Regions from separate parts of the Gordonia malaquae genome, predicted to be linked through region 4. Evidence: riboswitches for the same ligand, from Rfam matches in the RefSeq annotation. Region 4 holds a riboswitch; each other region holds the start of a gene.

The links. Region 4 has a riboswitch for S-adenosylmethionine ahead of WFK36_RS15355 (bifunctional o-acetylhomoserine/o-acetylserine sulfhydrylase). Riboswitches for the same ligand answer to the same signal wherever they lie in the genome.
Region 1: it holds a riboswitch for S-adenosylmethionine, as region 4 does, so the genes downstream of both, WFK36_RS00310 (aminotransferase class V-fold PLP-dependent enzyme) here and WFK36_RS15355 (bifunctional o-acetylhomoserine/o-acetylserine sulfhydrylase) in region 4, are expected to answer to the same signal.
Region 2: it holds a riboswitch for S-adenosylmethionine, as region 4 does, so the genes downstream of both, WFK36_RS19115 (2OG-Fe(II) oxygenase) here and WFK36_RS15355 (bifunctional o-acetylhomoserine/o-acetylserine sulfhydrylase) in region 4, are expected to answer to the same signal.
Region 3: it holds a riboswitch for S-adenosylmethionine, as region 4 does, so the genes downstream of both, WFK36_RS09130 (amino acid ABC transporter permease) here and WFK36_RS15355 (bifunctional o-acetylhomoserine/o-acetylserine sulfhydrylase) in region 4, are expected to answer to the same signal.

What each region holds. Positions count from the first base shown of each region.
Region 1 covers NZ_JBBCUB010000001.1:54,639-61,713, reverse strand. The annotation lists gene WFK36_RS00320 (MDR family MFS transporter) at 1-498, opposite strand, end outside; gene WFK36_RS00315 (MarR family winged helix-turn-helix transcriptional regulator) at 495-965, opposite strand; gene WFK36_RS00310 (aminotransferase class V-fold PLP-dependent enzyme) at 1,143-2,372, opposite strand; SAM riboswitch class IV at 2,388-2,501, opposite strand; gene WFK36_RS00305 (hypothetical protein) at 2,674-3,465, shown strand; gene WFK36_RS00300 (SPFH domain-containing protein) at 3,495-4,640, shown strand; gene WFK36_RS00295 (TFIIB-type zinc ribbon-containing protein) at 4,645-5,868, shown strand; gene WFK36_RS00290 (hypothetical protein) at 5,873-6,391, shown strand; gene WFK36_RS00285 (isochorismate synthase) at 6,388-7,075, shown strand, end outside.
Region 2 covers NZ_JBBCUB010000006.1:86,691-93,765, forward strand. The annotation lists gene WFK36_RS19105 (hypothetical protein) at 98-262, opposite strand; gene WFK36_RS19110 (nSTAND1 domain-containing NTPase) at 457-4,203, shown strand; SAM riboswitch class I at 4,329-4,420, shown strand; gene WFK36_RS19115 (2OG-Fe(II) oxygenase) at 4,576-5,400, shown strand; gene WFK36_RS19120 (tRNA-dependent cyclodipeptide synthase) at 5,400-6,086, shown strand; gene WFK36_RS19125 (MFS transporter) at 6,044-7,075, shown strand, end outside.
Region 3 covers NZ_JBBCUB010000002.1:448,852-455,926, reverse strand. The annotation lists gene WFK36_RS09150 (NtaA/DmoA family FMN-dependent monooxygenase) at 1-737, opposite strand, end outside; gene WFK36_RS09145 (LLM class flavin-dependent oxidoreductase) at 750-1,955, opposite strand; gene WFK36_RS09140 (transporter substrate-binding domain-containing protein) at 2,004-2,963, opposite strand; gene WFK36_RS09135 (amino acid ABC transporter ATP-binding protein) at 3,011-3,772, opposite strand; gene WFK36_RS09130 (amino acid ABC transporter permease) at 3,769-4,752, opposite strand; SAM riboswitch class IV at 4,770-4,886, opposite strand; gene ppc (phosphoenolpyruvate carboxylase) at 5,064-7,075, shown strand, end outside.
Region 4 covers NZ_JBBCUB010000004.1:193,177-200,251, reverse strand. The annotation lists gene metX (homoserine O-acetyltransferase MetX) at 46-1,200, opposite strand; gene WFK36_RS15355 (bifunctional o-acetylhomoserine/o-acetylserine sulfhydrylase) at 1,226-2,527, opposite strand; SAM riboswitch class IV at 2,592-2,712, opposite strand; gene WFK36_RS15350 (PE-PPE domain-containing protein) at 3,116-4,585, shown strand; partial or broken gene WFK36_RS15345 (VIT1/CCC1 transporter family protein) at 4,529-5,143, opposite strand; gene WFK36_RS15340 (MFS transporter) at 5,249-6,466, shown strand; gene WFK36_RS15335 (exodeoxyribonuclease III) at 6,477-7,075, shown strand, end outside.

The sequences.
Region 1 (7,075 bases), on a different contig from region 4:
CAGGCCGCCGAGCACCGGTCCCAGGACGCTCGAGGTGCCGAAGACTGCGAGGAAGTAGCCCTGGTACTTGGCTCGTTCCAGCGGCGGAACGATGTCGGCGATCGTGGTGAGCGCCAACGTGAACAGACCTCCGGCTCCGAGACCCTGCAGTGCGCGGAAGCCGGCGAGCTCGTACATCGACGTCGCCATGCTGCACGCGAGGGAGCCGATCACGAAGATCGTGATGGCCACCAGGAAGAACGGCTTGCGTCCGTAGATGTCGGACACCTTGCCGTACAGCGGCGTCACGACGGTCGACGTCACGAGATAGGCAGTGGTGACCCACGCCTGCATGTCGTAACCGTTGAGGTCGTCGGCAATGGTGCGAATGGCCGTCGACACGATCGTCTGGTCGAGCGCGGCCAGGAACATGCCGATCATCAGGCCGGCCATCACCGTGAGGATCTGACGGTGTGTCAGACCCTTTCCGGGGAAGTCGGCCGAAGCTGCGGAGGTCATCGGGCGTCTCCTTTCTCACTACAGGGATCGATGCGGTCTTCCACCGCGTCGACGAATCGGGTCAGCAGAGCTGAGAAGGTGTCGAACTCTTCGTCGGACCAGTCGGCCACCATCTCGCCGACCACCTGGCGACGACGTGCGCCGAGTTCGCGGACTCTGACGTGACCTTCGTCGGTGAGGATCAAGCGGAACGCGCGGCCGTCTGCGGGATCCGGTTCTCGCCGAACGAATCCTTCGGAGACGAGCTTGGCGACATGCCGGCTGGTGGTGGACGGGTCGGCGGCCATCGCCGCGGCGAGCTCACTCGCGCGCATGGGGCCGTGTTTGAGGACGAACAGCCCACGGTAGGCCGCTGTCTCGACTTCGCCTTCCGGTGAGCGAAAGGACGTGTGGATGCCCCGGTCGCGGAGTCTGATGAATCGTCCCAGCGCGAGGAACACCTCGTCGATGCGTTCGGGCGCGGGCATGGTTCGACTCCAATTACTTGCGTTGTGCAACTAAGTTCAGGTCCACCAGCATGCGCCTAGAACTATCGGCATGCAACCGCCGGAAAGCCACCGAACCACCTGAACGCCGCCAACTCGCCCGGCACACGACGCGACCCTCCCCGCTCAGTGAGCGGAGAGGGTCGCGTTTGGAGAAAGTCAGGCCAGTTCCGCCAGAGCGTTGAGAAGGCGATCGACGTCGTCGGACGTGGTGCCCACACCGAAGCTGGCGCGGACGGCGCCGTCCGGATGACCCAGCTTGGCCAGGAGCGGGTGCGCGCAGAACTTGCCGTCACGAACGCCGATGCCGCGACTGCTCAAATGCTCGGCCACAGCACGAGGCGTGTGGCCGACGACAGTGAAACTCGCGATGGCGACCCTGTCGAGGCCGTCGTCGAACGCGCGGAGCGGACGCACGTGCGGGAGCGCTGCGAGACCCGCGTCGAGGCGGCGGATCAGCACGTCGTCGTGAGCCCCGATGTTCTCGAAGCCGACTCGGCGCAGTTCGTCGGCCGCCGCGGCGATGGAGACGGCGCCGAGCACGTTCGGCGAACCGGCCTCGTGCCGAGCGGCCCCGGCATGCCATGCGACGTCGTCGATCGAGACGTCGGCGCTCGCTCCCCCGCCTGCGAGGTAGGGAGGTGCGCTGTCGAGCCAATCCGGACGACCGACGAGCACTCCCGCGCCGAACGGCGCGTACACCTTGTGGCCGGAGAACACCAGGTAGTCGATGCCGAAGCTCGCGATCGACACCCCGCGGTGCGCCACCAGCTGAGCTGCGTCGACGAGAATTCTGGCCCCGTGGCGATGAGCCAAACCTGCGAGGCGCGCGAGCGGGAGCACCTCGCCGGTCACGTTCGACGCAGCGGTGACGGCGAGGAGCGCAGCGGGCGCCGAGGCGAGCTCGTCCTCGAGAGCGGCGAGCGTGGCGTCGATCGTCGACTGCGATTCGACGATGCGGGCCCGACCGGTTCGCGTCCACGGCAGCAGGTTGGCGTGATGCTCGATGTCGAGGACGACCACGTCGCCCGGCACGATCGATGCGGCGAGGTTGATCGAGTCGGTGGTGTTGCGGGTGAACACGACGGTGTCGTCCGCACGACCGCCGACAAACGTCCTGACCGTTTCTCTGGCCTGTTCGTAGCGGGCCGTCGTGACCTGCGACAGGTGACCTGCACCGCGGTGCACGCTCGCGTACTCCGCGAGCGCACCCGCGAGTCGATCCGCGACTGCGGTCAACGCGGGAGCAGACGCCGCGTAGTCGAGATTGGCGTACGCGACGCCCCCGGAGTGTCCGGTAGCGGGCACCGTGACATCGGCGCCCACCACCGGGGCCAGAGCGAGAACAGAGGAAGGACGGCACACGGGCGCGTCGAGAACAGCGGTCATGGTGAAGACTCCTTGAAATCGCGCTTGCCGCGCACTCCTTGCGCGCGGCCAGGTCGTCACCCGGAGCACCCCACCGCGGAGGAGGGTTGCCGACCAGCTAGCCGGGGCTTGTCGCTGATACTCGTGACCTGCCGACCACTATCCGCGGCCTCGTGGGTGCAGACGAGGGTTTGGCGCGCGGTGGTTTCAACTTCCGGGTCATTCGTTCACTCGTCGCCGACTCCTCCCCGCCCCAGTCGACAGATAGAGTCGTCAGCAGACACTTCGGGCATCGCCCGACCGCGATGGAAGGCCCGAACCCGTGACGTATCCGCAGGACCCGCGCTTCGGCCATCCGGGCAGCCCGGCGGACCCGCACGCACGGCCGGGCTTCGGCGGTCCGGCGGCGCAGGCGCCCCATCAATACACGCCTCCCCGATACGCACCTCCCCGGTACGGGCAGCAGCCCCCGCAGTTCGGCCAAGCGCCGTTCGGCCCGCAGGCTCAGTTCGGCCCGCCCAACCCGTTCGGGTACCCGCCGCTTCCGAAGAAGTCGCGGACCGGGCTGATCGTCGGCCTCACCGCGCTGGTCGCGGTGATCGGCGTCGGGGTCGGCGTACTCATCTGGCAGCCATGGAAGTCCGAGGCAGAATCCGGCCCGCACACCGAGACCGCGATGCTCAACGACAGCATCGCCCTCACCGTCGAAGTCCCGGAGGGGTGGACGCTCACCACCGGCACCATCGAGGACAAGGACGTGACGATGATCGTCCCCGACTCCGAGACCCGCTCCCCGGCCCAGATCGACTCCGACGGAAAGTCGCTCGCCAGCGGCGGCCGAGGCGTACCGATCCACGCGCTCATCGCCCGATCCGGGACGTGCCCGCGCGACGAGTCCCTGCAATTGGGCACGTGGTCGCAGGACGTCGATAACAGCTCGTCGCATGCCAAGGCATCGCGCCGCGGTGCGACCACCCGGGTCGACGACACACACTGTGTCCGCGTGGTCGGCGTCGATTTTGCGCACTCTGCGGACACGCTCAGCACGGAGGCGTCCGAACTGCTTCCCGAACTCGTCAACAAAGAGAAGATCACCGCCGCCCGCGCGGTCTGACCTGCACCATCTGCGAACGGAGACTTCACATGGGCATCATCGACAAGATGCGTGGCGAACTCGTCGACATCATCGAATGGGTCGACGACTCGCGTTCCACCCTCGCGTGGCGCTTCCCGCGCTACAACAACGAGATCAAGAACGGCGCTCAGCTGATCGTGCGCGAGGGCCAGCAGGCGGTGTTCGTGTACCGCGGGCAGCTCGCGGACACCTTCGAGCCGGGCCACTACGAGCTGACTTCCGAGAACCTGCCGATCATGAGCACGATCCAGGGGTGGAAGCACGGGTTCAACAGCCCGTTCCGCAGCGAGGTGTACTTCATCAACCGCAGGCCGGTCACCGACCTGCGCTGGGGCACGCCCAACCCGATCACGTTGCGCGATCCCGACTTCGGCATGGTCCAGGTCCGCGCCAACGGACTGTGCGTCATCCGCATCGCCGACCCGGCGATCTTCCTCCGCGAAGTGATCGGCGCCGACAGCCAGGTGAACGCCGACGAGATCGCCGAACTGCTGCGTCGCGTCATCTCCACAGCGTTCTCGGACATGATCCTCGAGACCGGAGTCGGAGCGATCGATCTGCAGGGCAAGCAGGTGGAACTCAGCGACAAGCTCCGCGAGTACGTGCAGACCCGAGTCGACGACGAGTACGGACTGGCCATCGAGTCGGTGACGATGAACATCTCGCTGCCCGACGAGATCACCGCCGCGATGACCCGCGGTGTCGCCCGAGGTGTCGAAGAACGCGGCTTCCTCAACAACGTCGGCGACATGAATCGCTTCCAGCAGGGTCGTGCGGGCGACGCCATGCTCGCCGCCGCCCAGAATCCCGGCGGAGGCACCGCGGGCGACATGATGGGCATGGGCGTCGGGATGGCGATGGCCGGGCAGTTCGCCAACCAGTTCAATCAGCAGCAACAGCAGGCGCCTGCCGGGCCGCCACCCGTTCCGTCGGCGCAGACGTTCCACGTGGATCAGAACGGCACCGCTGCAGGCCCGTTCACGATCGACCAATTGCGCGGCTCACTCACGCCGACCACACTCGTCTGGTCCCAGGGCATGGCCGGCTGGACGCAGGCGGGCCAAGTTCCGTCACTCGCACCGCTGTTCGCCCCGGCCGGGCCTCCGCCCCTGCCGCCGCAGGCTCCGCCCGCACCCCCTGCGCCCGGGCAGTGACCCGATGACCCAACCGCCACCCATCCCGCCGACCGGCGGGCCCTCTGGCGCGCTACCGCCGATCCCGAGGGCCGCCGCGCCTGCGCCCGCACCGCCCTCGACGCCCAACGCCGCCGACCGTGCGCAGCGTCAGGTGACCGAGCAGACCCGCACCTACCCGTGCGGGAACTGCGGGGCGCCGCTCGCATTCGTCCCCGAGCGGCAGTGTCTCGGCTGTTCGTCGTGCGGAACGTCGTACCCGATCGAATTGGATCAGTCGGCGCGCATCGTCAAACACGACCTGCAGTCGACGATGAACCAGCTCGCGCAGCGTGCACCCCTCGGCCTCGCGTCGATCGGCGGAAACGAACACGTCGTCACGTGTCAGGCGTGCGGCGGCAAGACCATCTTCAACGGCAGCCTCACCGCAACCCGCTGCCCGTACTGCGCCACTCCGATTCAGCGCGACGACGTCCAGGACGCTCCCGAGCGTCTCGCGTTGGACGCCGTCCTGCCGCTGCAGGTCGGCGAGCCACAGGCCCGCGACTCGATCGAGAAGTGGATCAACAGCCGCTGGTTCGCACCGACCGAGTTCAAGAAGTATCGGACGCTCGGTTCGTTCACCAGCGTCTACATGTCGTATTACACCTACGACGTCGAGGCGACGACCGGCTACTCCGGGCAGCGAGGCGACAATTACACCGTCGTCGTCGGATCGGGCGACAACCAGCACACTGAGACACGCATCGCCTGGCGGTCGGTGTCCGGGGTGGTCCACAACAGCATTCGCGACCTGCCCGAACTCGCCAACACCGGAATGGACGAGCCGCGCGTGCGGGAGCTCGAACCGTGGCCGATCCAGGCAGCGGTGCCGTACACCCCGGAGTTCGTCGCGGGACATCTGTCTCGGACCTACGACCGCGACCCGGGCGACGTGTTCGACCGCGACGCCCGCCCGCGCGTCGACGCCCAGGTGGAGAGCTCCATCCGCTACGACATCGGCGGCGACCACCAGCGGATCAGCCGCAAGCAGACGTCGTTCGACATGTTGCAGTTCATGTATCTCCTGCTGCCCATGTGGCTGCTCACCGTCAACTTCGACGGCAAGCCGTTCCAGGTGGTCGTCAACGGGCTGACCGGCGAGGTCCAGGGCCAGCGACCGTGGAGCAAGGTGAAGATCGCCGCCGCCGTCATCGCCGGGCTGATCCTGATCGGCGTCATCGTGTTCCTGTATCAGAGGATGAGGTAACTCCATGATCGTTGTCGTGATCCTGCTCGTGCTCGTGGCGATCGCCGGCCTTGCGACCGCGTTCGCCGTCGCACTGGCGAGATCGGGGAAGAAGTCGCAGGCAGCGGCGATCCACATCCCCGGAGTGGACGTCGCCGTCCCCGCGTCCTGGGCCGGCTCGCACGATCCGGAGGCTCGACTGCATCGCCGGATCCGCGATGCCGCCAAAGCCCTCGACGCGACGATCGGCAACGCCGACGTCACTCAGCTCGACGAGCGCGCACGCCTGCTGATCACGGCGCGGGAACTCGATCAACGCCTGGTGACCATCTGGGCGCTGCCTGCGAACGCGAAAGCCGATCCGCTGGCCGCCGTGGACCGCGGCATCTCTGATTTCGAGAAGGCCGCCGCGTCGATCACGCTCGCTCCCGGACTCGACTCCGGTCTTTCGACGCCGCCGACGCTACCGCCGATCCCACCTCTCCCGCCCCAGCCGGCGGAGCGCCGCGACCAGCCCGAGCCACCTGCTGGTCTGGCTCAGTGACCCTCAGTTCGTTCTTCTCCTCACCCACCCTGACCCTGCGAGGTTCCGGCGTGTCCGCCGAGTTCAGCAGCGTCGGGCAGGCCCACGACGCGATGGCCGCCGGTGCGGTCACCACGGTGACCGGCGCGTTCGGATTCGACCCGACCGGCGACGCCGCGTTGATCGCGCCCGAGACCTTCGGCCCCGCCGCACCCCTGTCCGTCGTCACCTCCGGGTTCGGTCGAGCCGTCTCCACGATCACTCCGGCCGACGTGCACGCCGACCGCGTGCGGTCCGCTCTCGCCGCCATCGGTCAAGGCCGAGTCGGCAAGGCGGTCCTCGCACGCACCCTGAATCTCCGGTTCGACGATCCGATCGACCCGGTTGCACTCGCGTCGCGGTTCGTTCCCGGCCGCGATGCCACCACCACCACCGCGTTCGCCGTCCCCCTGGACGCTGCCGGCCGCCGTGGACACTGGTTGATCGGCGCGAGCCCCGAACTCCTCGTCCGCCGGTCCGGCCGAGTGGTGACCTGTCACCCGTTTGCCGGCACCGCACCTCGCGGGAGCGACGCCGCATCCGACCGCGCAGCCGTCGAATCGTTGCGCGCCTCCGACAAGGACCTTCGCGAACACGCCTTCGTCGTCGACTCCTTGGTCAACGCGCTCCGTCCGCTCTGCACCGAGCTCGACGTACCGGATGGGC
Region 2 (7,075 bases), on a different contig from region 4:
GCACTCGAACCAGAACGGCGTTCCCGACCCCGACTCTGGAGACGACGCTGCCGTCACCATCCCCCCGTTGGATGATGACGGCAGCGTCAGCGTCGGGTCAGCCCAGGCTCCCGTTGGGCCTCACCGAGTCTTGTGTCGATCCAGACGAGTGTCCGGCGTCTCCCTCCAGCGCCGGACCCGTCACCACCAGAATCACCAGCGCTATCGCCATCACGATTACGGCAGCGAGCTTGAGCAGTGAGAGCTGCAGGCTTCTGGTCATCGTGGTGGTCCTCAAGGCTGGTGTACGTGGCGTTCGGCGGTCGTCGACCGACACAGACGACACTAGGGCGCACTCGAGGCCCGTGGCGAACACTCGGCAATTCCTCCCGGTGTCGTGGCAGGTCAGGCCATGTTTTCATTTGTCCGGTCCGGACAAATGAGGGTCCTCGCGCGGTCTCCAACTAGGCTGAGCGAGTGACCTCGACGCAGTCAGACGCATTTGGTGCCGCGCTGCGCACGCTGTTCGCTCAAGCAGGCCGACCAACACTCGAAGCGGCCGCGAAGGCAGCATCGAAGAACGGTCCTTCCCTGTCCCGGCAACGGGTGAGCGATTGGCGGAACGGCCGCCACATCCCCCGCGACTACGCGGTCGTCGAGCCGTTGGTCGCGTGGTTGACTTTCCGGGCGATCGACGCCGGGGCGCGAGACGTGCTGCCGCTGCCCGCGTGGCGTGAACTCTGGGCGGCGGCGCAGAGCGGGTCCACGGTGCTGACGACTCCGCAGACTCCGACGAGCGCCCCGTTCCGCGGTCTCGCTCCGATGACTGAGGCAGACACGGACGTGTTCTTCGGCCGGACGTCGGTGGTGGCTGCGTTGGTCGAGCAGTTGGAGGCAGTCGCGTCGTCGGACGGTCCACGCATCGTGATCGTGACCGGTGTGTCCGGAGCGGGGAAGTCATCCGTTCTGCGAGCAGGACTCGCCGCAGCGCCGGAACCGTGGAACCGGCCGACCCGGCTGGCGATCGGAGACGACGGACTGCAGATCGATCGGGCCGAGCTCTCCGCGTTGGCGGTGATCGATCAATTCGAGGGGGTCTTCGCACTCGAGCAGTCGGTGCGCGACGACGTGATGGCCGCCGTGCAACGGTTGGCCACGAACACCACATTGATTCTCGGCATCCGCGCCGACTTCTTCGACGCTTGTCTCGACATCGGCTTCCTCGCGGAGGCGTGGCAGCACCGGTCGGTGATCATCGGCGAGATGACGTCGGCCCAACTCGACCAGGTGATCCGCGAACCGATCCGACTCGCAGGCGGACGTATCGACCCCGGTCTCGCCGAGCTTCTCGTGCGCGACTTGCACGACACCACCGAGACGGACGACCACGCAGGCCGACTGCCGTTGTTGGCGCACACCCTCGAGCGGCTGTGGGCCATGCGGTCGGGCACTTTGATCACGGTCGCCACCTATCGCAAACTGGGCGGCATCACCTCGGCCATCGCGGACACCGCGGAGGACGCGTGGACGACGATCGCGCCGCAGGATCACGACGCGGCCCGCGCGCTTCTCCTGTCGCTGGTGCAGTTCGGTCCACGGGGGGTGCCCTTGCGCGCGTGGGCCGATCTCGCCGACCTCCGGCGGCGCTTTCCGGACAGTGCCGATCGGATCGTCGACGTGTTCGCCGATGCGCGTCTGATCACCGCGGGCACCTCAGTGACGTTCATCCACGATGCGGTTCTCACAGCGTGGCCTCGCCTGGCCACGTGGGTCTCGGACGACGCGGACATGCTTCGCTGGAGTCAGCGACTGGCCGACGACGCCGCGAGGTGGGCAGACGACAACCGAGACGCCGACCTCCTGTATTCGGGAGGACGCCTCGTCGAATCCCTCGAGAACGTCGAGAGACTCGGCGAACTCCGGTTGGATGTGCTGCCGCCAAGCGGCCTCGACTTCATCGACGCGTCGGTCCGTCGTCGGCGTCGCCTCAAGAGTCTCCAGATCGGCGCGGTGGCGCTCATCGCGATCCTCGCGTTGGTCGCGGGCATCGCGGCCGTCACGGTCAACCGGCAGGCAGGCGACCTGGAGAAGCAGCGCAACTACGCGGAGCACAACGCGTTGCTGTCCGACATCGACGGGCTTGTGTCGTCCGACCCGTCGACGGCGGCGCGACTCGCCCTCGCCGCGGACCGCAGGTTCCCCGACGATCCGGCCATCCACGCCCTGCTCACCTCCGCGGCGTCAACGCCGCTCGCGGTCACCCTCGAAGGCCACAGCGCGCCCGTGTACGACGTCGCGTACTCACCGGACGGTTCACTGCTCGCATCGTCGAGCAACGACCGCAGCGTGCGGATCTGGCGACGTACGCCCGACGGTGCAGCGCCCTTCGTGCAGACCGCGGTGCTCGGCGGATTCGACAACTTCGCCACCTCGGTGACCTTCTCCCCGACGCTGCCGCTGCTCGCCGCATCGAGTGGAGACGGCGCGGTGAGACTGTGGAACGTCGCGGATCCGGCCGAGCCGCGCAAGGTCGCAGAACTGCGGGCGGGCAGTGGGACGTCGTACCTCACTCGGTTCAGCCCGGACGGCAGGTGGCTCGCCACCACGTCTGACGACGGGACCGTCGCGGTCTATCGCATCGCCGACGCGGTGTCGGCGCCTCGCGCGCCCATCGAGCTTGCGAGCCACAGCGGTCCGGTCCGTGCGGTCGCCTTCGACTCCACGAGCCGCCTCCTGGCCTCCGGAGGCGACGATCAGACGGTGCACCTGTGGCGGGTGACCGGCGACGACGTCGTCTCGGCGGGCGAACCGATACGCGGATTCCCGAGCATCACACACTCGATGGCGTTTCTGCCCGGACGCGACGTGCTCGCCGTGTCAGGGGACAGTCCGACGATGACCTTGTGGAACGTCGCCGATCCGGCGGCCCCTCGGATGGAGAACTCGGGGCTGTCGGGCGTGACCGCGGGCTCGTGGTCGATGGCCGCCGATCCGACGTCGCCTCTCATCGCTCTCGCTGGAGTCGACGGTGTGGTCCACGTGTGGAACGTCGCGTCGACGACGTCGCCGCCCATCGTATGGGACCTGCAACGGTCCGCCGCACGCGGTTCGATCCGCACATTCAGCGTCGGTTTCAACCCGCGCGGCGGTGAGCTCTCGGTCGGCCGGTCGGACGGCGGGATCGACGTATGGCGAATCCCGGCTCAGGCCGCCCCCGATCGGGCGGCGGTGGTCTCGGGTATCGCGCAGAGTCGAAGCGGTGACGTCGTCGCGACAGTGGGCAGCGACACGCGCCTCAACGTCTGGACTCGGCGCGACGCGATGTGGCGCATGCGCGGCTCCGTCGGCATCGAGCGGCGCGTCAACGACCGGCCGAGTGTCGCGATGAGCGACGACGGGAAGCTGGTCGCGACGGCCAACAACAACGGTGGATCGATCGAGCTGTGGGACATCAGTGAGCCGGACCGACCGCGGTTCGCTTCGCGGATACCGACCGACACGCGGTACACGGCCGTCATCGACTTCATCCCCGGCCGTCATGTGCTGGTCGGGGGATCATCCGACACGGAGATCGCGATGTGGGATGTGACCGATGCCGCCGCGCCGACGATGATCGGCGACCCGGTGGGCGGTCCGATCGACCTGATCACGGCCATCGCCGTCGATGCCGCCGGCACTCGTGTCGCGATCACCTCGGACGACCGGCACGTCTACGTGTACGACGTCGCAACGCGCGAACGACTGCGCACGATCGCGGTCGGCACCGCGGCGAGTGACGTCGTGTTCGATCCGATGGGTCAGTCGATCCTCGTTGCCGCGGACACCCTGACACAGTGGAGTCTCGACGACGGGTCTCTCCTGACGCGCATCGACGTCGACGATCCAGACCTCCTGTCGGTCATGGGAGGGGACACGCTCCTGATGGGGACCGGTGCGCGGAGCGTGGTGGCCTATCGGATCGGCGACGACGGCGGCCTATCCGACCGCAGGGTGGTGACCCCGGTGTTCGGTGGATCGCGGGCGCCGACTGCGCGGTGGCGGTTCCCGGCCGTCACCGCGGGAGCACCCGGGTTCTTCCTCACCGCCGGTGAGACCACGGGTCTGCTGTACGCCCAGTCGCTCGATCCCTCCGACGGGCGCGACTGGATCTGCGCCGTCACCGCGCCCCTGAACGCGCAGGAAGCGGACCGACATCGTGTCGCCGAGGGCGACGACGCCTGTTGATCCGCACGCCGAGGTGTCGTTCGGCCCGCCCTGATTAATTGGTCCTCACCTGCGGATCCGCGTCAGTTCACGCGTCGGTGCGATTGCCGCAATTGATTGTGCCGCTTACGTTCTGACCAGCACAGAATTCATCACGAGCGGCTGAGAGACTGGCTCTTTGACGCCGCAGCAACCGGTGGGACCACCCACTAGGTGCTAATGCCAGAGACGATGAACGATCTCGACGTCCCCGCAGGCCGGGGCTCGAGTCTGCATGGCCGTCACCTGTTCCGGTGCAGCCGCTCGTGATCGATGCATGTGCCGTCCGCACCACAACGCGGGCGACGACACACGATTCGAGTCCGGTCGCAGCCGGACAGGGGAGGGGCACAGATGACGACCACACTGAGCGCGCCGCACACCAGTGGCGCCGACGAGGAACACAACCGGGTGGCGACGACCACCGTCGCCGATTTCTCAGCAGATCACCTGCTGCGCCTGCTGAAGGGCGACGTCTACGCCGTCCGAGTGCGTGGACTCGTGTCAGGGGAGGCCCTCGCCGGACTCCGGGAACGCTTCGTCGGACGCGATGACCACGGGCCGCTCGCCACCGATCCGCAGTTCCGCCGTATCGGGCACGCTTTCTCTGAGGTCGCGCCGACCGATCAGGGCCAGTACTTCGCCGACGCGGCGACACATCGGAGCCATCTGCGGGAGATCGCCGCACCCTACCAGTACCCGTCGGACACGGTGCGAATCCTGCTCGATGAGGCGTGGCCGACAGGGACCACACTGCTCACCTCGGAGAGCCAGAAGTTCTTCGCAGGAGTGGCGCGGTACCAGCAGGCGGGTGTCGATCTGGAACCGCATACCGACAACATCGCGCGGAACCTGCCAGACGACGACCTGGGCATTCGACGACAGTTGTCGGTGAACGTCTACCTCGATGTTCCGGACGATGGGGGAGAGCTGGAGATCTGGGACGCCTACCCGACCGAGGACGACTATCGGGAGCTCTCGGGTGAGCGGGTGTGGGGCGTGGACCGCGACACCGTCGGCGATCCGGCACTGGTCGTCCGACCAGGAGTCGGGGAGGCGATCTTCATCGATCCGCGCCGCGTGCACGCGGTCGCGCCGTCTCACGATCGACCGAGGGTGACTGTCGGTCTGTTCGTCGGTGTCCGAGGCCAGGACCAGCCGTTGGCGGTGTGGAGCTGATGACACTCGCCATCACCGCGCCGGTCGGCTCGACGTCGCACAAGGCGGCGTTCGACCTGAAGGGCGTGCACTACGAGTACGAGGGTCGATCGACGATCCTGCTGGTCAGCGTCGGCGCCGACTACCACGAGGGCGAGAAGTTCGGCGCGACCGTCGATCTTCTGAACCGGAGCGGGTTCTCGCGGGTCACTGTCGCCGTCGCAGACACGCTCCAGCGTCACAACCTGGACGTTCCGCCCGGGGAGGCCTACCGGCTCTCGCGTCGCAGGGGCGACCAGTGGATCGCCCGGAACCGTCCCCTTCTCGATCTGCTGACCGCCGACGTCGACGTCCTGCGATGGGACACCGCGCTCAGCGATCCCGCGTATCCGCATGCCCTCGACGAGGTGCGCACCGCGTACGAGACGAACTCCGACTACGCGGCGGCGATCGATTCGACGATCGACCGATTCGTCTCACGTCGAGGGAACGACATCCCCGACGAGGAACGCATCCGGAACGGCTGCCGCACGTACCTCCTGGAGGAGGTGCCGATCATCCAACCGTTGTGGGCGGAACAGGGATACGACTTCGTGGTGTATCCGCAGCAGATCTCCACTGCGATGCAGGCGACACGTGACCTGTTCGTCGCTGAGGGGGCCGCGTGGCTGCCGCTTCGTTTCAAGAAGCGGAAGTCGGCGCGATGAGCATCACCGAGACCGGGGTGACAACGGGCAGACGGACTGCGGGCTTCGTCGGACTGGCCACGGCGTCGTTCCTCGGCTGTATCGATCTGACGATCGTGTCGACGGCACTGCCGGCCATCACCCGTGAGCTCGGTACGTCGATCTCGGTCTCCCAACTCGTGCTCAGCGGATTCCTAACGGCTCTTGCGATGTTCATGGTGACCGCAGGCCGAATCGGAGACCAACTGGGGCGGCGAACCGTGCTGCTGGCCGGGCTCGGCGTGTTCGTCCTGGCGTCGGTCGGTGCGGCGCTCGCTCCGGGTATCGGCTGGTTGATCGTCGCACGGTTTGTGCAGGGCGCCTCGTGCGCGGTGCTCTACACCGGTACGTCCACGCTGGTGGAACAGTTGTTCCCGGAGGGAGAGCGTGGACGCGCGGTCGGTTGGCTGTACGCGGTCAACGGTGTCGGCTTGGCGATCGGCCCGGTCCTCGGCGGACTTCTGGTTCCCGCGTTCGGGTGGGCGTCGGTCTTCTGGATCAACGTCCCGTTCGGGCTGGTGGCCGTCGCTCTGATCCTCGGTGCGGTCCCGTCGCCTGCGCCGGAGTCGGACCGCGGGACCGACGTGCCCGGTCAAGCGGCACTCGCCGTCGCGGTTGCTGCGGCCGTCGCGTTCGTCTCGCTGCCTGCAAGCTCCGGGTGGCTGAGTGTCCCGGTGATCACATCGGGCGTGGTCGCGGTGGCTGCGGTGACACTGCTCGTCGCGGTGGAACGACGGTCATCCGATCCGCTCCTGCGTGTCGACCTGCTGGCTCATCCCAGACTCCGAGCGGCGCTTCTGTCGGACTTCTTCCTGGCGGCGTTCTACGCGTCTGCCCTCCTCGTTCTGCCTCAGTACCTCGCCGACCGCCACGATCTCGGTGAGCGGCTGATCGGAGTGTCGTTGCTCCTCGTCAGTGGAACCATGGCATTCGCCTCGCCGCGTGTGGGCCGCTGGGTCGATCACGGTGGC
Region 3 (7,075 bases), on a different contig from region 4:
CCGTGCCGAGAGAAGATCGCATCGGCTTGAGCCGCCGCGAACTCGCGGCCGGCGTCGGAGTCGCCTGCCTGGAAGACAACCGGTCGACCTTGCGGGGACCGCGGCACGTTGAATCGTCCTTCGATGTCGAAGAACCGGTCGTGGTAGGAATATGCGCCCGCGTCTGGGCGGCGCAGGAAGCGCCCTGCCGCCTTGTCGGCGATCACGTCGTCGTCCCGCCACGAGTCCCACAGGGTCTGCGCGGCGGACAGGAACGATTCGGCGCGACCGTACCGATCCTCTTCGGCGAGAAAGCCGCCGCGCCGGAAGTTCTCTCCGGTGAACTCGTCCCAGCTGGTGACGACGTTCCAGGCCGCTCGACCGGCGGAGAGATGGTCGAGGGAGGCGAATTGACGCGCCACCTCGTACGGTTCGTTGAACGTCGAGTTGATGGTGCCGGCGAGGCCGAGACGATCGGTGACGGCGGCTAGTGCGGACAGAATCGTGAACGTGTCGGGTCGTCCGACGACGTCGAGATCGTAGATCTGTCCGTTCTGCTCACGAAGGCGTAGGCCTTCGGCGAGGAACAAGAAGTCGAACTTGCCGCGCTCCGCCTCCTGCGCGAATGTGCGGAAACTGTCGAACTCGATGTGGCTGCCAGCCTCCGGGTCGCTCCACACGGTGGTGTTGTTGACCCCGGGGAAGTGCGCGGCGATGTGGATCTGCTTGACGGGTTCGGAGTGTGCTGTGGTGGACATGGAATCTCCTGTCTACGAATGTGCGGTCGCGTAGCGGTTGGTCGGGCGTGGCAACCCCAGCAGTCCACGCAAGGTCGACGACTTCGGGTACTCGGACCGGAACGCTCCGCGCCGCTGAAGTTCGGGGACCAGACCGTCGACGATCCGATCCAGATCGGTCGGGAGCGTCCCGGGCCGTAGCCGGAATCCGCTGAGCCCTGCCGACTGACGCTCGATCAGCAGGTCGGCGAGACCGGCCGCCGTGCCGACGAACACCGGAGCGTCGCTGCGGAACGCCGCTCCCGCGGCATCGTCGAGCCGAGCGACGCGCTCGTGCGCATCGTGGTCGGTGTCGTCGAGGAAGACGACGAGGTCAGCGAACACATGGATCGTCTCGCCGTTGCGGCCCGCTGCCGCCGCGGCGGCGTGGATCGTCGCGACACTGTCGGCGGCGTCTTCCTGGGTGCTCGGAGTGATCAGCCCGATGTCCGCGGACTCGCCGATGAGCTCCAGGCCACGGGGCAGATGTGCGAGAGCTGTGACGGGCGGTTGCCCCTGCGGTGGGCGTGGGGTGATCGACGGTCCTTTCACCGAGAAGTTCGCACCCGCGAAGTCGACGTAGTGGAGCTTGTGTCGGTCGATGAATCGGCCGGTCGCGACGTCGCGGATCTCGGCGTCGTCCTCCCAACTATCCCAGAGACGACGGACGACCTCGACGTAGTCGGCGGCCTCCTCGAACAGCGCCGACTCTGCGGTGTCGAACTCGTCGGTGCCGACATCGTCGATGCGAAGGTGGGGTAACTGCCGTCGACCCACGTTGGCGTTCGCCTGCGGCGCCGCAGCGACCTGGACTCGCAGCCCGGCTCGGCCGCTGCTCACGTAGTCGAGTGTGGCGACTGCCTTGGACAGGTGGAACGGTTCGGTGTGGGTGACGACAGCTGTCGGAACGAACCCGATCGAGGTCGTGGCCGGGGCGACACGGGCCGCGATCTCGACAGCGTCCAACCGTCCGCGCACCCGGTCGGTGCGTTCGTCGGGTGAGAAGGGGTCATCGGACTGGACGGCCAGGGCGTCTTCGACGGTGACGAAGTCGAGCAGTCCCCGTTCGGCGGTTCTGGCGAGGTCGATCCAATAGGCGGCGTCGAACAGGTCGTCCGGCCGGGCCTGCGACTCGCGCCATGCGGCGGGATGCCAGCCCGCGCCGTCGAGGGCGACGGCGAGATGCAAGTGATCAGTCATGGTGGTGGGGCTCCTCGTTGTGCGCGCGTACGTCAGAACGTCGACGCGTCAGAAAGTCGTGGCGGGATTGAGTTCGGAGCGCTCGATCTTGTTGCCCGGGACATTCCACTTGTCGAAGATCTTCTGGTAGTCGCCGGTTGTGATGAGTTGGTTCACGGCGTCCACGATTGCGGGCGCGATGGGCGATCCCTTGGACGCGATGAAGCCCACTGGCGACTTGTAGATCTCACCGAGGTACCGCGTGTGGGGGATCCTCGACTCCGCGTACTGCAGGGCCAGCGACGGCCCGAAGTAGAGGTCGAGCTTGCCGTTCTGCAGTCCGAGGGTGATCGGTGCGGAGTCGGTGAAGTACTGGACGGTCCAGTCGGGCTTGCCGATCTTCTTGCAGGCGTCGGCGTTCTGTTCGAGCAGAGTCTGGAACGACGATCCCGGGGCGGTGCCGATCCGGTATCCGCAGGCGTCGCTGATCTGCGTGAACTTGTCCTGTGTCACCTTCTCGGCGCCGAGGAACCCTTGTCCGTCGGTGACGAAGGTCGCGAAGTCGACGACTTTCTCCCGGTCCTTCGTCACACTGAAATTGGCCTGGCCCACTTGGTATCGGCCGTTCTGGATGCCGGGCAGGATCGACGGGAACGTTCCGTACTGGTAGTCCGCCGTGAGGCCGAGCACCTTTGCGACGGCGTCGGTGAGGTCGCGGTGGAGCCCGACCGGCTCGCCGTCGACCTCTCCGCCGATAGGCAGGGAGGCGAGTCCTGGAGTCTTGATGGTGCCTATCGTGAGCTTGCCCGATGACCGGACGTCGGCCGGCAGCTTCGAGGCGATGGCATCGACCTTCGCGATGCCGGACACGACGTCTTGCGTGGGCACGGCGGGTGCGTCGCCGCCGGCGTCGGTGCTGGGATCGTCGGATGAACCGCAGGCGGTCAGGGCGAGTGATGCGGCCGCGAGAAGGGCTGCAGTCGCCGATGCGAAGCGGACCGAGCGGCGTCGGGAACGTGAAATGGGCATGGTGGAGCCTTTCGCGGAAGGGTGAATCGGGGGAGACGGGGTGGGGTTCAGAGAACGGCCGACACGAACGACCGGGTGCGTTCGTTGACCGGTGCGAGGAGCACGTCGTCGGGCGGTCCGGATTCGACGATCCTGCCGTCCTCGAGGAACACGACGGTGTCGGCGACCTCTCGGGCGAAGCCCAGCTCGTGAGTGACGATCAGCATCGTCATGCCATCGGCGGCGAGGTCGCGGATCACCGACAACACCTCTCCGACGAGTTCGGGGTCGAGCGCGCTGGTCGGTTCGTCGAACAGCATCAGGTTCGGACGCTGCGCCAGAGCCCGGGCGATGGCGACGCGCTGCTGTTGGCCGCCCGACAGTTGGCGCGGGTACGAGTCTTCGCGCCCGGCGAGTCCGACTCGCTCGAGAAGCTCTGAAGCATGGCGCAGGGCGTCGCGCCGGGACCCGCCTGCGGCGACAGGGCCCTCGATGATGTTCTGGGCAACGGTCCGGTGTCCGAACAGGTTGAACTGCTGGAAGACCATTCCAATCCGAGCGCGCTGCGCCGCGATCTCGCGAGACGGGCGTTCGCGGAGGCGTCCGCCGACGTGCCGATATCCGATGATGTCGCCGTCGACCTCAACGAATCCCGCGTCGGGCTTCTCGATGTGATTCACGGTGCGGAGCAGTGTCGACTTGCCCGATCCCGACGGACCGAGGAGCACGGTGACTTCGCCCTCGTTCACGTCGAGGTCGACGCCTCGCAACGCCGGGTGTGCCCCGAATGACTTGGTGAGTCCACGCACGCGGACCAGCGGGCGGCTCATGCCTTGCCTCCAGCTGTGCGGCGCTGAAGTGGCCCGAACAGTGGCAGGTTGTCGCGGAACGTCTGAGCGAACGACGACGGCTGCTGTCGACGGCGGCCCCGGTTGTAGTGGCGTTCGACGAAGTACTGGCCGATCGACAGGATGGTCGTGAGGATGATGTACCAGACCGTCGCCACCAGGAGCAGCGGGATGACGAGGTAATTCTGCTGGTAGATGAGCTGTGTCGAGTACAGGAGATCCTCGACCGCGATCACGCTCACGATGGACGTGGCCTTCAGCAGTCCGATCAACAGGTTTCCGGTCGACGGAACGATGGCCGGCATGGCCTGCGGCAGCACGATCCGCCAGAAGATCCGGACCCGGCTCAGGCCGATCGACTGCGCCGCTTCGGTCTGGCCCTCGTCGACCGACAGCAGTCCGCCGCGAACGATCTCGGCGGAGAAGGCTGCGACGTCGAGTGTCAGAGCGATGAACGCCGCGACCACCCCGGTGATGAGCGTGGCGGTGTCGAATGTGACAAAACTCGGGCCGAATGGGACGCCGATGGAGAGTTGGGGGAACAGCGACGCCAATTGGAACCAGAACAACAGCTGGACGAGGGGCGGGACAGACCTGATCAACCAGACGTACCCGAAGCTGATCGACGACAGTACCGGGCTCGATGAGAGTCGCATCGCCGCCAGGAGGACGCCGAGCGCGAAGCCGACGACCATGGTGGCGGCCGTCAGCCACAGAGTGAGCCACAGGCCGTTGAGCACAGACGAACTCGTGAAGTAGTCGCCGACGACGTCCCACTGGAACCTGTCGTTGGTGACGAGGGTGTGCACGAGCATCGCGGTCAGTACCAGCACGATGCCGGTGCCGACCCATTGCCACGGATGGCGTGCGCCGACTACCGGAGCGGCGAGGAGTTCGTCGTCGCCCGGACGGCTCACGGGGCCGACCGATCCGGGAGACGACGGGGATATGACAGCAGTCACGGGGGAGTCCTTACTGAGTTTTGCGCTTACCGAGGCGCAGGGAGCGCACGGTCGGGTTCTCACCTGGAGCACCCCGCCGCACAGTGGAGGGTTGCCGGCCAGCAAGCCAGGGCTTGTCGCTGACGCTCGTAACCGGATACGACCGTAAGCCGACAGCGGACGAAGACGGAGACTAAGGCGCACGCTGCGTCGAATAGCTGCCGGATCGTCAGGCGCAGAGGTACATTCGCCGTGCTCTCCATCCCGTGCCGCCGAGCTCGTGCTGAGCGAGCCTGCGAGTCGAAGTGCGCCATCGCGCGTAGGTTGAGGACATGACACCCGAGCGGCATCACGATTCCGAAGCGATCGCGCGGGCGATCGCAACGCCGATGGTCGACCGGATTCGCGTCGACGACACCGGTAGGTCGGCGACTGAACCACTGCGTGACGACATCCGCTTCCTCGGCGGACTGCTCGGCGAAGTGATCCGATCCCAGGCCGGCGACGATGTGTTCGACCTGGTCGAGGACTCACGGCGGGATGCCTTCGGCATCCGATATCAGGACGTGTCCCGCGACGACCTGGCGGAGCGGTATATCGGAAGAGACGTGTCGGAACTGATGCCGGTGATCCGCGCGTTCACCAACTTCGCACTGCTGGCCAACCTCGCCGAAGACCTGCACCGTGAACGACGGCGACGGATTCATCTGATCGCCGGGGACCCGCCGCAGGCGTCGTCGCTCGGGGCGACGTTCGCTCGACTGGCCGACGCCGGCCTGGACGACGAGCGGGTGCATCGGTTGATCGCCGACGCCAATGTGGTCCCTGTGATCACTGCCCATCCCACTGAGACCCGCCGCAAGAGCGTGTTCGATGCTCAGAACCGCATCAACGAACTCATGCGAGTCCGCGGGCGGACCGAGTTGACCGCAGATGAGGAGTCGGCGGTCACTCGGGAGATCTCCCGCCACATCCTGATGCTGTGGCAGACGGCGCTCATCAGGATGCGACGCCTGACGATCAGCGACGAGATCACCACTGGCCTCCGTTACTACGGCGCCTCGTTCTTCGACGTGATCCCGGCGTTGAACAACGACGTCAGAGAGTCGCTTCAAGCGGCCTTTCCGACTGCCGGCCTCGACACGTCGATCATCACCATGGGCTCGTGGATCGGTGGAGACCGCGACGGCAATCCGTTCGTCACCGGCGACATCGTGACCGAGGCGACGTCGGCGGCCGCAGCCACCGCGATGCGGCATCACCTCGACGAGCTCACCGCCCTGCATCAAGAGCTCAGCATGTCTGTGCGTCTGATCAGTGGTGTGACCGACGAACTGTCGGCCCTCGGTGAGGGATTTGCGCCCGAGACCCCGGACGGTGTGGACGACGAGCCGTTCCGGTCGGCTGTGACCGCTGTCCGCTCACGGCTGCTGGCGCGTGCCGACGCGACCCTGGGCAGCGACGTCGTCGCACCGACCGATCGATACCTCGCGGCAGACGCGGAGCCGTACGCCGACGCGGCGGAGTTCCTCGCCGACCTCGACGTGATCGACGCCGCCCTGCGAGCGGTCGTGGACGACGCGATCGCCGACGACCGTCTCGCGGCGCTCCGAGAGGCGGTCCGCACGTTCGGATTCCATCTGTCCGGGCTGGACATGCGGCAGAACTCCGAGACCCACGAAGAGGTTGTCGGCGAACTGCTCGCGTGGGCTGGCGTGTGTGACGACTACGCGGCCCTCGACGAGGACGAACGAGTCGAGGTGCTGGCCGCGGAGCTCACGTCGCGCAGGCCGCTGACCAGTCCTGATGCTCAACTCAGCGAACTCGCGGTGAAAGAGCTGGGTGTGGTGCACGCGGCGGCGGCCGCGGTCGAGCGCTTCGGACCGAAGGCCGTGCCGGTGTACATCATCAGCATGTGCCAGTCCGTCTCAGACATGTTCGAGGCGATGATCCTCCTCAAGGAGGCCGGTCTCTACGACGCCGGCGACGGCTCACCGGCGTGCAGCGTCCGGGTGGTCCCGCTGTTCGAGACCATCGAGGACCTTCAGGCCGGCGCGGGCATCCTCACTTCCGCGTTGGGTGTGCCGTTCTACCGCGAACTGATCCGGTCCCAGGGCGACCTCCACGAAGTGATGCTCGGCTACTCCGACTCCAACAAGGACGGCGGCTACCTGGCGGCCAACTGGGCGCTGTACCGCGGGGAGCTCGACCTGGTGGACGCCGCTCGCACCGCAGGCGTCCGACTCCGGCTCTTCCACGGCCGCGGCGGAACGGTCGGTCGCGGCGGCGGCCCGAGCTACGACGCGATCCTCGCGCAGCCACCGGGTGCGGTCCAAGGGTCGCT
Region 4 (7,075 bases):
CACGAAGGGCAACGGCTCGACGAGCAGGGGACGAGCGGAAAGAACTCAGCGGCGCTGGGCGCGGGCGAGAGCGACGGTGTCGCGAAGGAGGACGCCGATGGGTTCCTTCTCGGTGAGAAAGCCGTCGTGGCCCGCGTTGGAATGGACCACGCGGAGTCCACCGACACAGTTTCCGAGCTCGGCCGCCAGTTCTTCCTGCTGGTACAGCGGGTACAGACGATCGGAGTCGATGCCGCCGACGACGGTGGGCACCGTGCAGGCGTTGAGCGCGGCCTTGATGCCACCGCGGCCACGCCCGACGTCGTGGTTGTTCAGTACCTCCGACAGCGCGACGTAGCTGCCCGGATCAAACCGGGCCTTCAACTTCTCCGACTGATACTCGAGGTAACTGGCGACCGCGTAGCGGCCGCCCGTCAGCGGGTCCTCGTCGCCCTGCGGGAGATTCTCGAACCGTTCGTCGAGTTCCCGGTCGCTGCGGTACGACAGATGCGCGACCCGGCGGGCGACGCCCATGCCTGTCGTCGGGGCACGGTCGGTGCCGTAGTAGTCGCCGCCCTGCCAGTCCGCGTCGCCCTTGATGGCCGCGATCTGGGTTGTCTGGGTGCCGATCTGATCGGCTGATGCGCGTGCGCCGACGGCGAGAATGAGCGCGGCGTCGACCTTGTCGTCGTGCGTGACGGTCCACTCGAGGGCACGGGCGCCGCCCATGGATCCGCCCGCGACGACGGCGAACCGGGTGATCCCGACAGCGCTGAATGCGATGTTCTCGGCGCGGACCAGGTCGCGGACCGTCAGCAGCGGGAAGCGGGAGCCCCACGCCTGGCCGTCGGGCGCGACGGAACCCGGACCGGTGGAGCCGTAGCATCCGCCGATCGCGTTCGGGGCGACGACGCACCATTCGTCGGTGTCGATCGCGCAGCCCGGCCCGATCAGCCCGTCCCACCAGCCCGTCATCGAGAACCGGGCGTCGGCGGGACCGGTGACATGCGAGTTGCCGGTGAGGGCGTGCAGAGCCAGCACTATGTTGTCACCGGCCGCGTTGGGCGTGCCCCACTTCTGGAATGTGACCGTGACATCAGCGAGCCCGGCCCCCGAATCGAGGGTCAGGTCGCCGATGCGCACGGCGACGTCCGACCCGTCTGGGCGGGAAGCCCAGTCGGAGTCGAAAGCCGTGGCGGCCGGGTCGACGATCACCGACACCGGGCGCCCTCCACATTCACTGAAATCACTTGGCGGCCTTGAACCCTTCAGTCAGGTCGGCGAGGATGTCGTCGATTCCCTCGATGCCGACGGCGAGACGGACCAGGCCCGGCGTGACGCCTGCGGCGAGCTGCTCCTCGGGAGACAGCTGGCTGTGGGTGGTCGACGCGGGGTGGATCACGAGCGACCGGACGTCGCCGATGTTGGCGACATGGCTGTGCAGGGTCAATGCGTTCACGAACGCCTTGCCTGCATCCACGCCGCCGGCGATCTCGAAGCCGATCACGGCGCCGGCGCCCTTGGGGAGGAGTTCCTGTGCGCGCTCGTAGTACGGCGACGACGGCAGGCCCGCGTACGAGACCGAGGTGACCTGGTCGTGAGCCTCGAGGAACTCGGCGACCTTCTGAGCGTTGGACACGTGACGCTCCACGCGGAGGCTCAGGGTCTCGATGCCCTGGGCCAGGAGGAAGGCGTTGAACGGCGCGATGGCCGAACCGGTGTCGCGGAGCAGCTGAATGCGCGCCTTGAGGGCGTACGCGGGGGCGCCGAGGTCGGCGATCACAACACCGCCGTAGCTGTGGTCGGGTGTGGTGAAGCCGGGGAACAGGTCCACGCCGTCACGCTGCACGCGCCAGTCGAACTTGCCGCCGTCGATGATGACGCCGCCGATGGCGCTGCCGTGTCCGCCGATGTACTTGGTGGCCGAGTGGACGACGATGTCGGCGCCGTGCTCGATCGGGTTCAGCAGGTACGGGGTGGCGACGGTGTTGTCGACGATCAGCGGCAGGCCGTTGTCGTGCGCGACGCCTGCGACACCCGCGATGTCGAGGACCTGGTTGTGCGGGTTCGAGATGGTCTCGGCGAACACGGCGCGCGTGTTCGGCTTGATGGCGGCCTTCCACGACTCCAGATCGTCGGGGTCCTCGACGAACGAGACCTCGATGCCGAACTTGGGCAGCGTGTAGTGGAACAGGTTGTACGTGCCGCCGTAGATGCGGGGGCTCGAGACGACGTGGCCGCCGTTCTCGACGATGTTCTGGATCGCGTAGGTCGTCGCGGCCTGGCCCGACGAGACGAGGAGCGCGGCGACGCCTCCACCGAGGGCGGCGAGGCGCTGCTCGACGGCGTCCTGGGTCGGGTTCATGATGCGCGTGTAGATGTTGCCGGGCTCGGCCAGCGCGAAGAGATTCGCGGCGTGGTCGGTGTTGTTGAAGACGTACGACGTCGTCTGGTAAATCGGCAACGCCCGGGCGTTCGTGGTCGAGTCGACCACCTGACCGGCGTGGATCTGGTTGGTCTCGAAGCTCCAGCTTGTGGCGTCAGACATGGGACGTCATTCACTTTCTCGTGGTCGGCCGGGCCGTGGCCCGCTCTTGTGGGTCCGACCGTCGGACCCGCGCTTGCCGCGGGCGAACACGAAGTCCGCCGCGACCAGGTCATCACCCGGAGCACCCCACCGCGGAGGAGGGTTGCCGATCAGCGAGCCGGGGCTTGTCGCTGATGCTCATGACCTGTTGCACAGGATATATCACCGACCATCAGGGGCGGGTACAGCCGCAACCCATCGGAGCAAAAGTCTTCCGCTCGGCGACCGGCCTGTGTTATCGGGCATTTGCGAGCCGCTCGATCGGGCTCAGGCTTCGGCCCGACGGGGTGTTCACGGTCACGGCGAGTGCATTTCTGTGCCACGGGGACGTGTGGGTGACGCACCTCATACCCACCCTCGCGGAAGGGCGTTTCCGTCGAACGATTCGACATTTACCAAGGTAAGGCAACCCTTTCTTTCGGCTCGCTGGAAAACGCGATGCAACGAACTCGTGACGGGCGGATGTCGCCGGGTGTCGGTCCCGGCAACTCTGTGCCAGGAGTGAATTCTCGCTGAGCGGAATCCTCCGAGCTACCTGAGAATCTCCTGGTGACCAAGACGCGCTCCCTCCCTCTCCTTCTCCTGTCGTTCACCGCAGCTGTCGCCGTTGCGCCGCTCGGAACCGGAACGGCGTCCGCCGACACCTGTGGCAATGGAGCTGCCATCGTCGTCGCCGGAACGAACGCGCCGCGCAACGGGCACGGCATTCCGACCGGTGGCGTCACCGGTGTCGGCGCCAGGTACCTCGACAGCGGCTACAAGGTTCAGTACGTCGACTATCCGACGTCGCTGTGGCCACTCGGACCCATCAGCTACGACGATGACGTCGCGCTCGGCAAGGCGGCCACGCAGTCGGCGATCGCTTCGTATCAGCAGCGCTGTCCGGGCAAGCCGGTCGTCGTGTCGGGCTACTCGCAGGGCGCCCGCGTCGCAGGCGACGTTCTGTCCGATGTGGCGAACGACCGCCAGAAGGGTGCACGGATCTCGCGTGCAGGCCTGTCGGGCGAGCTGTACTCCGATCCCCGCCGGGTCGGCCGTCCGAACAGCACCGGCGTCGAGAACGCGCTCATCGGATTCATTCCGGGGCTGACGATGTCGGGACCGCGTGACGGCGGATTCGGCGACATCCCGGTCAAGCAGGTCTGCACCGAGGGCGATGGAATCTGCGACGTCCCCGATCCGCTGTTCGATCCGGTGGGCGCCGCCGACTCGTTCCTCGGCTACTTCCTCAAGCACGGCTACTACCCGGGCCGGATGAACCACGACCCGACCGACAAGGCCAAGTGGGGCGGCCTGAAGTGCGAGCAGCAGGGCGCCACCGACGACTGCGTCACTCCGTTGCCGTCGTCCACCTCGCTGCTGGCCCGAGCGGAACATGCACTGACCGGACAGACGAACATCTTCGGCGATGCGGCCGACTACGTCGACAATCGCGCCCCGCTCGATCTTGTGCCCGGTGTCACCATTGCCCAGATGCGTCCGCTCATCGGCGGCGCACCGGACTCGTCGAGCGGCAACCTGTCCGTCGGTGTCGAGGCAGTCGTCGCAGGCGCGGTCGGCGTTCAGGTGGAACGGAACTGGGGAACCAAGAACGACCTCACCGTCGGCGTCGACCTCGGGATCGGAATGACCGACAACCCGTCCGTCGACGACGCGCTGATCCCCAGCACGAAGCTCCTCCACGTGGAGACGACGGTGCCGATGATCGACAGCCGCAAGCTGCTCTACATCGCCCTCGACCCGACGGGACTGATGGGTTCGAATGCGCCCGGGAACTCGGTGCTCCTCGACCAGGCGCCGACCACGGCGCCGTCGGTGAGCGTGGAGCTCGCTCCGGGCACCGCCGACGCCCGCAAGGGAACGATCACCCTTCCGATCGGCGGCCGATCACATCATCCAATCGCCCAACAGGTAACCGAGCGCGAGGGCCGTCCCGCCGATCATCAACGATCGCAGGGCGGTCCTCGTCGCGTTCGCATAGCCGCGTCGAGCGATGATCACCGAGGTGACCACGAGTGATGCGAGCGCAGCGATGATCGTCGACTCGCTGCGCCAGGGGAGCGGCACCATCACCATCGCCACAACCGGGAGCGTCGCACCGACCAGGAATGCCAGACCGGCTGTGATCGCCTCCCGCCACGCGTCCGACTGCGTTGTCAGTTCGCGGATCCCGTACTCGATCTCGAGCTGGGCCGACAGTGCGTCGGCGTCCCAGAGCTCCTGGGCCACCTGCTTCGACGTCTCAGGGGTGACGCCCTTCCGCTCGAACCACTCGGTGAGCTCGGCCATCTCCTCGTCCGGCGTCAGCTCCAGCAGTCGCTGCTCTCGCGCGACAGTCGACTGCTGAGCCTCCCGATGCGACAGGGCCTCGCACAGCTGGACGCCGAACACCGCGAACGCGCCCATCAGGGTCGTGATCACCAGCACCGCGAACGATGTGGCCCCGCTGATCTTCGCGCCTGCCAGACCCAGCCCGGTGCCGGCCAGGGCGATGATGCCGTCGTTGACGTCGGTGAGCCGGTCCCGGAGATCGCCGGCGTCGACATCGGCCCACCATCGGGCGAGTGCGTTGGGCATCTGAGGAGAATAGTCCCAGCGCACAGCACTTCGTGACAAGTGTCACCGCGCCGAGTGGATGAGTGGACGATGTCGGCGCGTTATTGCACTGTGCGCGAATCCGTAGTGAACACCGAGACTAGATCCGTCGTCGACGAGCCGTCCGCCCCTCGCCCCCACCTGACGTGGATCATCCTTGTCCTCGCTCTCGGCGGATTCGGCATCGGCACCACCGAGTTCGTGGCGATGGGATTGCTTCCCAACATCGCAGGCGATCTGACGATCACCGAGTCGACCGCGAGCTACGTCATCTCTGCGTATGCGCTCGGTGTGGTGGTCGGGGCCCCGGTGATCGCGGTGCTCGCCGCGAGAGTGTCGCGTCGGACTCTGCTGATCGCCTTGATGGTCGCGTTCACCGCGGGCAACGCGCTGAGCCTGATCGCCCCGTCGTTCGGCACGTTGATGGCGGCGCGGTTCGTCGCCGGGCTGCCGCACGGCGCGTACTTCGGCGTCGCGGCGCTGGTGGCGGCGCACGTGGCAGGCCCGGGTCGACGCGCACGCGCGGTGGGCCAGGTGATGTTGGGTCTGTCCGTCGCCAATGTCGCGGGTGTCCCGGTCGCCACGTTCATCGGCCAGCACTTCGGATGGCGGGCAGCGCTCGGCCTTGTCGTCGTGATCGGCGTGGTGACTGTGGCCTCGCTGTGGCGGGTGCTTCCGAGCCTCACCGACATGACGACCACCGACCCACGCACCGAGCTCGCAGGACTGCGGAGCACGCAGATCTGGCTGACTCTGTTCGTCGGCATGATCGGTTTCGGTGGCTTCTTCGCGTTCTACACCTTCCTCAACTCGGCTTTGACCTCGATCGGCGGCCTCGGTGAATCGGCCGTGCCGATCGCCTTGATGTTGTTCGGGCTCGGCATGGTGACCGGCAACATCGTCGGCGGCCGCCTCGCCGATCGGTATGGAGACATCGCGATCGGGATCGGTCTGGCGGGCGCTGCCGTCACGCTGCTTCTGTTCGCGGCGACCGTCAGTACTGGTTGGCCGGCCGTGGTCGTCGCGTTCGGCGTCGGTATGACCGGCTCGAGCGCGATCCCCGGCCTGCAGACACGTCTGATGGACGTCTCACACGACGCACAGACGATCGCCGCCGCGCTCAACCACTCAGCGCTCAACGTGGCGAACGCCTTGGGTGCGTGGATCGGCGGTGTTGTCGTGGCGGCCGGATACGGCTACCGGGCGCCGTCGTTGGTCGGCGCGGCGTTCGGCGTCGCGGGCCTCGTGGTGCTGGTGATCGCGGTGGTCTCCGCCCGCCGCGACGCTGTCGGACCTCGCCGATAGAGTCTCGGACGTGACCACTCCCTTCGCCATCACCACCATCAACGTCAACGGGATCCGCGCCAGCGTCAAACAGCGGAACGAGAACAACCCGGGAATGTTGCCGTGGCTCGCCGACCACGCACCCGACGTTGTGCTGATGCAGGAGATCCGCGCGTCGGAGGCCATCACGCGCAAGGCGCTGGCGCCCGCTCTCGACGACGGGTGGTTCCTCACGATGACCGAATCGGACGTCAAAGGCAGGTCCGGTGTCGGAGTGCTGACGAGAGCCGAGCCGTCAGCTGTGCGCATTGGATTCGGCAGCGACGAGTTCGACACGTCCGGGCGATACCTCGAGGCCGATGTGGACCTCGGCGGGTCGACGGTCACCGTCGCCAGCTTGTATCTCCCGTCGGGTGCAGCGCTCACCGACGACCCGAAGGATGTCGAGAAGTACGAAGAGAAGGTTCGCTTCCTCAACGAGTTCGGTCCATACCTGGACAAGCTCGTGGGCGCAGACGGGCAGGTGGTCGTTGCGGGCGACTGGAACATCGCGCACACCGAACGCGACATCAAGAACTGGAAGGGTAACCGGAAGAATTCCGGATTCCTCCCGCACGAGCGCGAATGGGT